DNA from 3 places in the Cupriavidus sp. OTU4054 genome. Region 1 is predicted to be linked to each of the others. Evidence: predicted binding sites of a transcription regulator. Region 1 holds the regulator's gene; each other region holds the start of a gene.

What was found. Region 1 encodes sigma-54, which starts transcription at its own class of promoters, with help from an activator protein. Its sites were predicted from a motif close to TGGCANGNAANCTGCTTT; they were not measured.
Region 2: a site for sigma-54 is predicted at 1,500-1,517, ahead of urtA (urea ABC transporter substrate-binding protein). Genes of this name have one in related genera too.
Region 3: a site for sigma-54 is predicted at 1,619-1,636, ahead of AAHB16_RS31105 (CmpA/NrtA family ABC transporter substrate-binding protein). Genes of this name have one in related genera too.

The regions. Positions count from the first base shown of each region.
Region 1 covers NZ_JASATF010000047.1:19,330-22,602, reverse strand. Annotated here, with positions in the region: gene ptsN (PTS IIA-like nitrogen regulatory protein PtsN) at 17-472, opposite strand; gene hpf (ribosome hibernation-promoting factor, HPF/YfiA family) at 779-1,132, opposite strand; gene AAHB16_RS31440 (RNA polymerase factor sigma-54) at 1,182-2,666, opposite strand; gene lptB (LPS export ABC transporter ATP-binding protein) at 2,789-3,273, opposite strand, start outside.
Region 2 covers NZ_JASATF010000008.1:67,132-70,404, forward strand. Annotated here, with positions in the region: gene AAHB16_RS11945 (hemagglutinin repeat-containing protein) at 1-1,321, shown strand, start outside; gene urtA (urea ABC transporter substrate-binding protein) at 1,571-2,824, shown strand; gene urtB (urea ABC transporter permease subunit UrtB) at 2,990-3,273, shown strand, end outside.
Region 3 covers NZ_JASATF010000045.1:21,109-24,381, forward strand. Annotated here, with positions in the region: gene ntrB (nitrate ABC transporter permease) at 1-86, opposite strand, end outside; gene AAHB16_RS31105 (CmpA/NrtA family ABC transporter substrate-binding protein) at 136-1,443, opposite strand; gene AAHB16_RS31110 (ANTAR domain-containing response regulator) at 1,759-2,388, opposite strand; gene AAHB16_RS31115 (fumarylacetoacetate hydrolase family protein) at 2,608-3,273, shown strand, end outside.

The DNA of each region.
Region 1 (3,273 bases):
CCGTTCCCGCGGGACCTCATGGGTGCCATTCGGTCAGCAACTGGTGCACCGCCTCGGGCGTGGGCAGGGTTGCGAGCCCGTCGCGCATCTCGCGGTCCGATAACAGCTGTGCGATCTCCGACAGGATTTCCAGATGCTGCTGCGTGGCCTGCTCGGGCACGAGCAGGAAGATCAGCAGCGATACGGGCTTGCCATCGGGCGATTCAAACGGGATCGGCTCGGCCAGGCGCATAAAGCCGGCCAGCGGCTGCTTGAGCCCCTTGATGCGGCCGTGCGGAATCGCGACCCCGGCACCCAGGCCGGTCGAGCCGAGCGATTCCCGCGCGAACAGATTGTCGGTCACGGTGGCGCGTGCCACGCCATGGTTGTTCTCGAACAGGAGCCCGGCCTGCTCGAACACCCGCTTCTTGCTGGTGACGCTGACGTCGAGAGTGATGTTGCCGGGTGGCAGCAGTTTGGCCAAACGATTCATGGGCGATGCGCGGGTATCTTGGGGGTGTAAAGCGTCCGGCCATTATAGAGCAGCGGCATCGGTTCCTTGTGCACCGCAGCGTTGCGCCATACCGGTCACTACCGGTCGCCAACTCCGGGCGGCGAACGCCAGTCTCCTTTGTACATGTATGGCGCAGCATACACCGACGCCGCACGGTTGCAACTCCCCGTGGCTGGCGGACCACGCGCCGCGCGTATCGGGCGCCCATCAAAAAAGCCGCGCTGATTGCGCGGCTTTGCTCTCTTCGTATCACTCCTTGGCGACGTTGGCGTCGCGCGTCGGTGTTTATTGCTGCTGCATTTGCGCGGCAGCCATCTGGTACTTCAGGGCTTCGCGGTCGTGGCCCTGCACGCGATCCTTGTAGCGGATGACCTGACGGTCGAGCTTGTCGACCAGACAGTCGATCGCCGCATACAGGTCTTCATGATGCGCTTCGACGAAGATGTCCTTGCCCTTCAGATGCAGATTGATTTCCGCATACTGCCGCCGTTCCTTTTCCTTGTGGTTGTCGACCGATAGCAGCACGCTCACACCGATGACTTGATCGAAATGCCTGACGATACGCTCCAGTTTCGTTTCCACGTACTCACGCAGAGGGGGCGTGATGTCCAGGTGGTGTCCACTGATCTTGAAGTTCATAGCGTTTCTCCTTCTGAAAGAGTCACACCAGGCAGACGGTGCAACTCGGCTACAAAGTCTTGCGGAGATTCACTGCCGGGATCTTGAGCGCTTCGCGGTATTTGGCGACGGTGCGCCGCGCGACCACAAAGCCCTGCTCGCCCAACAGTTCGGCGATGCGGCTGTCGGAAAGGGGATTCTTGGGGTCTTCGGCTCCTATGAGTTGCTTGATCAGCGCGCGGATTGCCGTGGATGAAGCTGCGCCACCCGTTTCGGTGGACACGTGGCTCCCGAAGAAGTACTTCAACTCGAAAGTCCCCATCGGCGTGGCCATGTACTTGTTCGTGGTCACGCGCGAAATCGTGGACTCATGTAAACCGAGTGTATCGGCTATCTCCCTCAAAACCAAGGGGCGCATCGCGATTTCCCCATGGGTGAAAAAGTTCTTCTGCCGTTCGACGATAGCCTGCGCCACACGCAGGATCGTATCGAAGCGCTGCTGTATGTTCTTGATGAGCCACCGCGCCTCCTGAAGCTTCTGCTGCAGCCCCGCAGTGCCCGATTCGCCCTTCGCGCCGCGCAGGATCTGCGCGTACATGTCGTTGATGCGTAATCGCGGCATCACATCGGGATTCAGCTGGGCAATCCAGCCACCTCCGCTCTTGCGCACGAACACGTCGGGCACCACGAAATCGGCCTCGGGCCTGCTATAGGCGTGCCCGGGATACGGTGCCAGCGAGCGGATCAGATCGTGCGCGGCCTTCAATGCTATTTCGTCCACCTGGAGCGCTTTCTTGAGGCGCGTGTAATCACGCACCGCCAGTAACTCCAGATGGTGGTTGACGATCGACAATGCAAGATCGCGTTGCGGATGCGAGATGCGGCGCAGCTGCAGCGTGAGACATTCCGCCGCATTGCGCGCGCCCACGCCGGGCGGATCGAAGCTCTGCAGCAGCGTGAGCATCGACTGCACTTCCTCTATTTCGAACTCGAGTTCCTCGGGCAGTTCCGAGAAAATTTCTTCGAGGGTGGCGCCGAGATAGCCATCGTCGTCGAGCGACTCGATCAGGAACACCGCCAGGCCCTTGTCGCGCAGGGAAATCTTCAGCGGCGCGACCTGTTCCATCAGATGCTCGCGCAGCGTGGGTTCCGCGTCGCGCAGCTGCATCGGCGTCTTCTCGTCCTCGTCGCCCTGCGGACGGCGCGCGAAATCGTCGAGGCTCCAGTCGTTGCCGTAGTCCTCGCTGGTGTTATCGCCGCCGAAGCCTTCCTCGTCGCTGCCGCCCGCGCCTTCCGCGCGCTCCTCGCCGTTGCCCTGCGGCTCGGCCGGGGCGGGCGCGGGGGCGCTCTGCACGTTGACGGAGCCATCGGCGGCCACGCGCAGCGGGCTCTCGATCCAGTCGTTTTCGCGCTCGAGCAGGGGATTCTCCGTCAGAGCCTGCTCCACTTCCTGCTGGAGCTCCAACGTCGAGAGCTGCAGCAGCCGGATCGACTGCTGCAGTTGGGGGGTAAGGGCAAGGTGCTGGGAGAGGCGAAGCTGAAGCGACGGTTTCATGCGACCTATTCTATGCGCATCTTCTCGTCGATGGAACGGAAATTGCTATCGCCTATCGCTTTGGCTCGGTGATCGTGTCTGACCGAGCGCGAATGTGAGCGGCCGCACTCGCGGCCGGGGCATCACATCCGGAAGTTTTCGCCCAGGTAGACGCGCCGCACGGATTCGTTGGCGATGATGTCCTCGGGCTGGCCCTCGGCGAGCACCGTGCCTTCGCTGATGATGTACGCGTGGTCGCAGATGCCGAGCGTTTCGCGCACGTTGTGGTCGGTGATCAGCACGCCGATGTTGCGTGCCTTGAGGAAGCTGACGATACGCTGGATTTCGCCGACGGCGATCGGATCCACGCCCGCGAACGGCTCGTCGAGCAGGATGAAGCGGGGCGAGGAGGCCAGCGCGCGCGCGATTTCCACGCGGCGGCGCTCGCCGCCGGACAGGGACAGCGCGGGGTTGTTGCGCAGGTGCGCGATCTGGAGATCGTCGAGCAGCGTGTCCAGCCGCTTGTTCATCTCGTCCTTCTTGAGCGGCTTGCCGTTCTCCTGCTGCAGCTCGAGCACCGCGCGGATGTTCTCTTCCACGTTGAGCTTGCGGAAGACCGACGCTTCCT
Region 2 (3,273 bases), on a different contig from region 1:
GGCGATGACCGCATATGCCGCGCACAACGAACGCGAGGTCGTGCGCCACCGCGCCATCGACGACGCGAAGATGCGCGTGGCCCCGCGTGTCTTCGCGAACCGCGACGCCTACGATCCGGTCGCCATTTTCGCGAAGCTGCCCGGCGCCTACAACGATAGTCTGCGCGGCACGGGCGCGGGGCCCGTGACGCGCGACGTGCATGCGCTCGCGGCCGCGTTGCACGCGCTGCCGCCGACGCCCGGCGTATCGTACTTCGCCACGCGCACGCCCGCGCTCGCATACGAGCGGCTCGTCAGGACCGGCGATATCGTGACCGCGGACATCTTCCTTTCCACCGATATGGCACTGCCCGACGCGCGCGCCGCGCTCGGCCGCGGCGAGGGCGCCGCGGTCGGTACCGTCGATGCGGGCATCCCGACGCTGTTCCGTATCGAGGGCCGTACCGGCAGGAACACGACGCCGTTCCATGGCGAGGCCAATCCCTCGCTGGTCTACGCACCGGGCACCCGCTTCGAAATCGGCGCCATGGAAAGCGACGGCGGCGTGCGCTATGTGCTGATGCACGAAGTCCCCGCCGGGGCGGCCGCGACGGCGCGGCTTCGCCCGGGCAGGCCCGCCATGGAGCGAGACCTGCTGACGGGCCATCGCAGGACCGAGCCCGGCATGGCGGACGCGATCGCCGCGATCGCGCCGGCCCCGCATTTCGATCCGCCACCGCCCTTGCCCGATGCGGAGGCCGAGTCGCGCGCCCAGCGCTTCGCGCCGCTCGCGCGAAGGTTCTCCGAAGCGGAGCGCCAGTACGAGCAGGCCATGATGCTGCCCTTGCTGCAGGGCGCCGCGTTGCCGTTGACCTCGGGCGCGTCGCGCGGTGCCCGGCAGCCGTCGCGCGCGGATCTGCTCGCATTGCGCGATTTTCCGGGGGCGTCCTATCGCGGCGGCGCCGGTGCGCCCGGCCTTTACGGCCGGACCATCGTCGAGGGCGATATCGTGAGGACGGCGAAGCCGCTCATGCATTCGGCCCTGCTCGCGGACGCCGATCGCGCGTCGAGATTGGCGGGAGCGGCGGCAGAGGCGGGAGCGGGCGGGCCGCGCCCTTATCTGTTCGCGGTCGAGGGCCCGGCAGGGCGCCAGCTGGAGATGCCGCGCGCCGACGGCGGCCGCTTCGGGCCCGAAGTCGTGTTCCCCGCGCGCAGCGAATTCTCGATTGCCGCCATCCGCGATACGCCTGCCCGAACGCTGATCTGGGCCCGGCCATATTTCGGTGCATCGTCTGAGCCGCTCAAGGACATGCACACGGGCGAGACGCTCGATCGGCGCTGAACGCACCACGCAGGAAGTCCGCGCAAGGCCGTTTCAGCGCAGGCGTGGCGCGGTCTGGCGGCGGCTACGCCCCGTTTTCTGGCGCGCGCACGAAAACAGTGCGCGTTGCCGTGATGATGGGCGGCACCATGCTAGTGCGAACCTGAGGAATTGTCACGTCGGCATCGCGTTTTCGCGGTGGCACGCTAGTTGCAGAAGCATCACCCGGGGTGCGTAGTCCCTAACCACATACGAAAACTGGGAGCTGCAATGAAACGACGTGACATGCTGAAGCTGTCGGCGGTAGCCGCCGCGGCGATGATCGGTACCAGCCCGCTGATGGCGCAGTCGAAGGACCCGATCAAGGTCGGTGTCCTGCATTCGCTGTCGGGCACGATGGCCATTTCGGAAACGTCGCTCAAGGACGTGGCCCTGATGACCATCGACGAGATCAACAAGAGCGGCGGTGTCCTGGGCCGCAAGCTCGAACCCGTGGTGGTGGACCCGGCCTCGAACTGGCCGCTGTTCGCGGAGAAGGCACGTCAGCTGATTACCAACGACAAGGTCGCCGTGACGTTCGGCTGCTGGACGTCGGTGTCGCGCAAGTCGGTGCTGCCGGTCTATGAAGAACTGAACTCGCTGCTGTTCTACCCCGTGCAGTACGAGGGCGAGGAAATGTCGAAGAACGTGTTCTACACGGGTGCCGCGCCGAACCAGCAGGCCATCCCCGCCGTGGAATACCTGATGAGCAAGGAAGGCGGCGGCGCCAAGCGCTTCTTCCTGCTGGGCACGGACTACGTGTACCCGCGTACGACCAACAAGATCCTGCGCGCGTTCCTGAAGAGCAAGGGCGTGGCCGACAAGGACATCGAGGAGGTCTACACCCCGTTCGGTCATAGCGACTACCAGACCATCGTCGCGAACATCAAGAAGTTCTCGCAGGGCGGCAAGACGGCCGTGATCTCGACGATCAACGGCGACTCGAACGTGCCGTTCTACAAGGAACTGGGCAACGCCGGCCTGAAGGCCAAGGACGTGCCGGTGGTGGCGTTCTCCGTGGGCGAGGAAGAACTGCGCGGCATCGACACCAAGCCGCTGGTGGGCCATCTGGCCGCATGGAACTACTTCATGTCGGTGAAGAACCCCGAGAACGAAGCGTTCAAGAAGAAGTGGGCGGCATGGGTCAAGGCGAACAACCTGCCCGGCGGCGACAAGCGCGTGACCAACGACCCGATGGAAGCCACCTATGTGGGTATCCACATGTGGGCACAGGCGGTCAAGAAGGCCGGCACGACCGATCCGGACAAGGTGCGCGCCGCGATGTACGGCCAGACCTTCAAGGCACCGGATGGCTTCACGCTGACGATGGGCGACAACCACCACCTGTACAAGCCCGTGATGATCGGCGAAGTGAAGGCCGACGGTCAGTTCAACGTGGTGTGGAAGACCGCGAAGCCGATCCGCGCGCAACCGTGGAGCCCGTTCATCTCGGGTAACGAAGGCAAGCCGGACAAGGTGATGTAAGCACCGGGATTTCCGTCATCCGGATAGCGCAGTACCCCCTCTCCCCGCGGGAGAGGGGTCCTCATAAAACCAGACGCGAGTATCGACGTACACGAATCGCGCCACGCCCAAAGACACTCCGCCAGCCCTATGCCATCACCCATATTCCGATCATGGCTCCGCGCCATGCTGGCAGCGCTGCTGCTCACGTCACTGTGGGCGGCGCCGCTCTGGGCCGCACCCCTGACGCAGGCCGATCTCAAGCCGCTTGCGGAAGACGACTTCGACGCGAAGACCGCCGCGGTGACCGCGCTGACCAAGGCGCCCCCCGAGCAGGCCGCTCCGATCCTCAAGGCCCTGCAGGACGATGCGCTGCAGTACGCGCCGTCGGTGGGCATGGTGCGGCAGGACGGCGACAAGTTCGTCGATGCGATCAGCGGCAAGCCCGTGACCGTGAAGCAGGACGATCT
Region 3 (3,273 bases), on a different contig from region 1:
TGCGCGCGCCGCGCGGCACGCTCCTTGGCGTCGGGGTCGTTATACGGCTCTGCGCGCTCGGGCGCGGTCTGGACAATGGCGTTCACGTCTGGCTCCTGAAGGCGGGGCACGACAAAGAGAAAATCGAACTACAAACTAGGCCTTGATCTTGAAACCGTCGGCGTACGCCTTCGGGTCCTTGGTGGCATCCCACACCACGCCGTCGATCAGCTTGGCGGTGCGGAAGTCCGACTTGGGCAGCGGTACCTGCGCGGCGGTGGCGGCCTGCTTGAACAGGTCGATGCGGTTGACCTGCTTCGCCACCGCGAGGTAGTCGGGGTGGTCCTTGAGCAGGCCCCAGCGCTTCTGCTGCGTGAGGAACCACATGCCGTCGGAGAGGAACGGGAAGTTCGCGGCGCCGTCCTGATAGAACTTCATCGAGTCCGGGTCGTCCCACGTCTTGCCGAGGCCATTCGAGTAGCGACCGAGCATGCGGTCGAGAATGATGTCCATGTCGGTGTTCACATACGACTTGGCGGCGATCGTCTCGGCCGTCTTGCGGCGGTTGGATACCGAGGCATCGATGAACTTCGATGCCTCGAGAATCGCGGCCGTCATCGCGCGCGCGGTGTTCGGGTTCTTCTGCACGAAGTCGGACGTGGTGCCGAGCACCTTCTCCGGATGGTCCTTCCAGATCGCCTGCGTGGTCTCGGCCGTGAAACCGATCTTGTCGGCGATGGCGCGCGCGCCCCACGGCTCACCCACGCAGAAGCCGTCCATATTGCCGACGCGCATGTTCGCGACCATCTGCGGAGGCGGCACGGTGATGGCCTTCGCGTCCTGCATCGGATTGATGCCGTTGGCCGCGAGCCAGTAGTACAGCCACATCGCGTGCGTGCCCGTCGGGAAGGTCTGCGCGAACGTGTAGTCGCGCTTCTCCTTCATCATCAGCGCCTTGAGGCTCGCCCCATCCTTCACGCCTTTCTCGGCGAGCTTCGAGGACAGCGTGATGGCCTGGCCGTTGTGGTTCAGGCTCATCAGCACGGCCATGTCCTTCTTGGGACCGCCGATGCCGAGCTGCACGCCATAGACCAGGCCATACAGCACGTGTGCCCCATCGAGTTCGCCGTTGACGAGCTTGTCGCGCACGGCCGCCCACGAGGCTTCCTTGCTCGGCGTGATCTTGATGCCGTACTTCTTGTCGAGGCCGAGTGTGGAGGCCATGACGACGGACGCGCAGTCGGTCAGCGGAATGAAGCCGATCTTCACCTCGGATTTCTCGGGCGCATCGGAGCCTGCTGCCCATGCCCCGCTGCGCACGAGCGGATCGACGAGCGTCATCACGCTGGCACCGGCGATGGTCGCCAGCGCGCGGCGCCGTCCCTGGCTCGCGGGAACGGTATCGGCGGTGGCGTTGTCCGCGGTGACGCGCAGCGGCTTGGCGATCTTGAGGCGAGAAGGCATTGAGAAAGGCTCCAATAAAAAACGTCCCGAGCCGCCGCCCGCCTTGTTCAGGATCGGGTGCAGTTCAGGACGTCGTTGTCCGGGGGCGCGTGCTCGCCTTTGAGCGCGCGCATCCATCGAGTTGTGTGGGTTGAAACCGGTGCAGCCGCGGCCGTCGTTGGCCGTGACCGCTGTTAACGCAAGTGATGTGCCAGCGTGCGAATGGGCGAATTGCGTGCGAAAGGTGCCTGAAAGGCAGTCTGCGGAGGGCGCGCGGGTGGGCGGGGCAGCGCCACAGTTGTGCATTGCACCAGCGGCGTGCGCCGCCGGTCGGGCTCAGACCATGACGTCGATCACGCGCTGGGCGGCTTCCACGAGCTTGATGCCGCGCTCCATCGCCATGCTGCGGAGGCGCTTGTACGCTTCGTCCTCGCCGATGCCGCGCGCCTGCATCAGCAGGCCCTTGGCGCGCTCGACGATCTTGCGTTCCGCAAGCTTGAGCTTGGTGGCGTCGAGCTCGGCGCGCAGCTGCTGGTCGAGCTCGAAGCGCGCATAGGCCACGTCGAGCACGGTCTTCACACGCTCGGCGCGCAGGCCATCGACGATATAGGCGGTGATGCCGGCGGTCAGCGCGGCCTTGATCCGCGCGGAATCGTCGTTGTCGGTGAACAGCACGATGGGCCGCGGCGCGTGCTGGGTGGAGACGCACACATGCTCGATGGTGTCGCGCGCGGCGGACTCGGACGCGATGATCACGAGGTCCGGCTGCCGCGCGGAAATGACGTCCGGCAGCCGCAGGTCCGCGTCGACGGTATGCACCTCCGTGAAGCCTGCCTGCGCCAGGCCGGCGCGGATGGTCTCGACGTTGAGCGGATCTTCGTCGTGGGGGTCCCGCACCAGAAGGATGCGCAGCGGGCGGGCGGCCGGCTGGACAGGAGCAGAAGGGGGCGGGTGGCGGCGGGTCATGGAGTCGCTTCGGTTGCACTGCATCATGCAAGATTCGCGCCGACTTAGGAAGTGGAAAACACGATAGACATGTTTCGGCGCGGCACCGGGTGTATGCTCTTGCACTGCCGCGCGGGCTCGTGCATGTCGCGCGACCCGAGGTAGTTCGCTTATCCGCATTGCAGCCCCGCATTGCAGCCCGCATTGCAACCCAAAAGACCAGAGTCTGGAGATAGTTGGATGACCGAGTTCGTATTCGCCCCGCAAGCCCCCGTTGGCGTTCCCGTGCGAGGCAGCAGCGCAAGCTTTCCCGTGCGTCGTGTGTACTGCGTGGGCCGCAACTATGCGGCGCATGCGCGCGAGATGGGTTCGGACCCCGATCGCGAGCCGCCGTTCTTCTTCTGCAAGCCGTCCGACGCGGTGAGCTATGTGGCGGACAACAGCGAAGGCACGTTCCCGTATCCGCCGGGCTCCAGCAATGTCCATTACGAGATCGAACTCGTGGTGGCCATCGGCAAGGGCGGCAAGGACATTCCGGTCGAGCAGGCCGCGAGCCACGTGTTCGGTTATGCGGTGGGCCTCGACATGACCCGCCGCGACCTGCAGAACGAGTCGAAGAAGACGGGCCGACCCTGGGAAACGGGCAAGGCGTTCGACAAGTCGGCGCCGATCGGCCCGATCGTTCCGGTCTCGGCGATCGGCCATCCGGAAAAGGGTGCGGTCACGCTTGCGGTGAACGGCGTCGAGAAGCAGCGTGGCGATCTGTCGGACCTGATCTGGTCCGTGCCGGAAATGGTGTCGTACCTGTCGAAGCTGTTCGAGCTGCAGCCGGGCGACCTGATCTATAGCGGCACGCCGGAAGGTGTGGGCCCGATCGTCAAGGGCGACGTCATGACCTGCCACGTC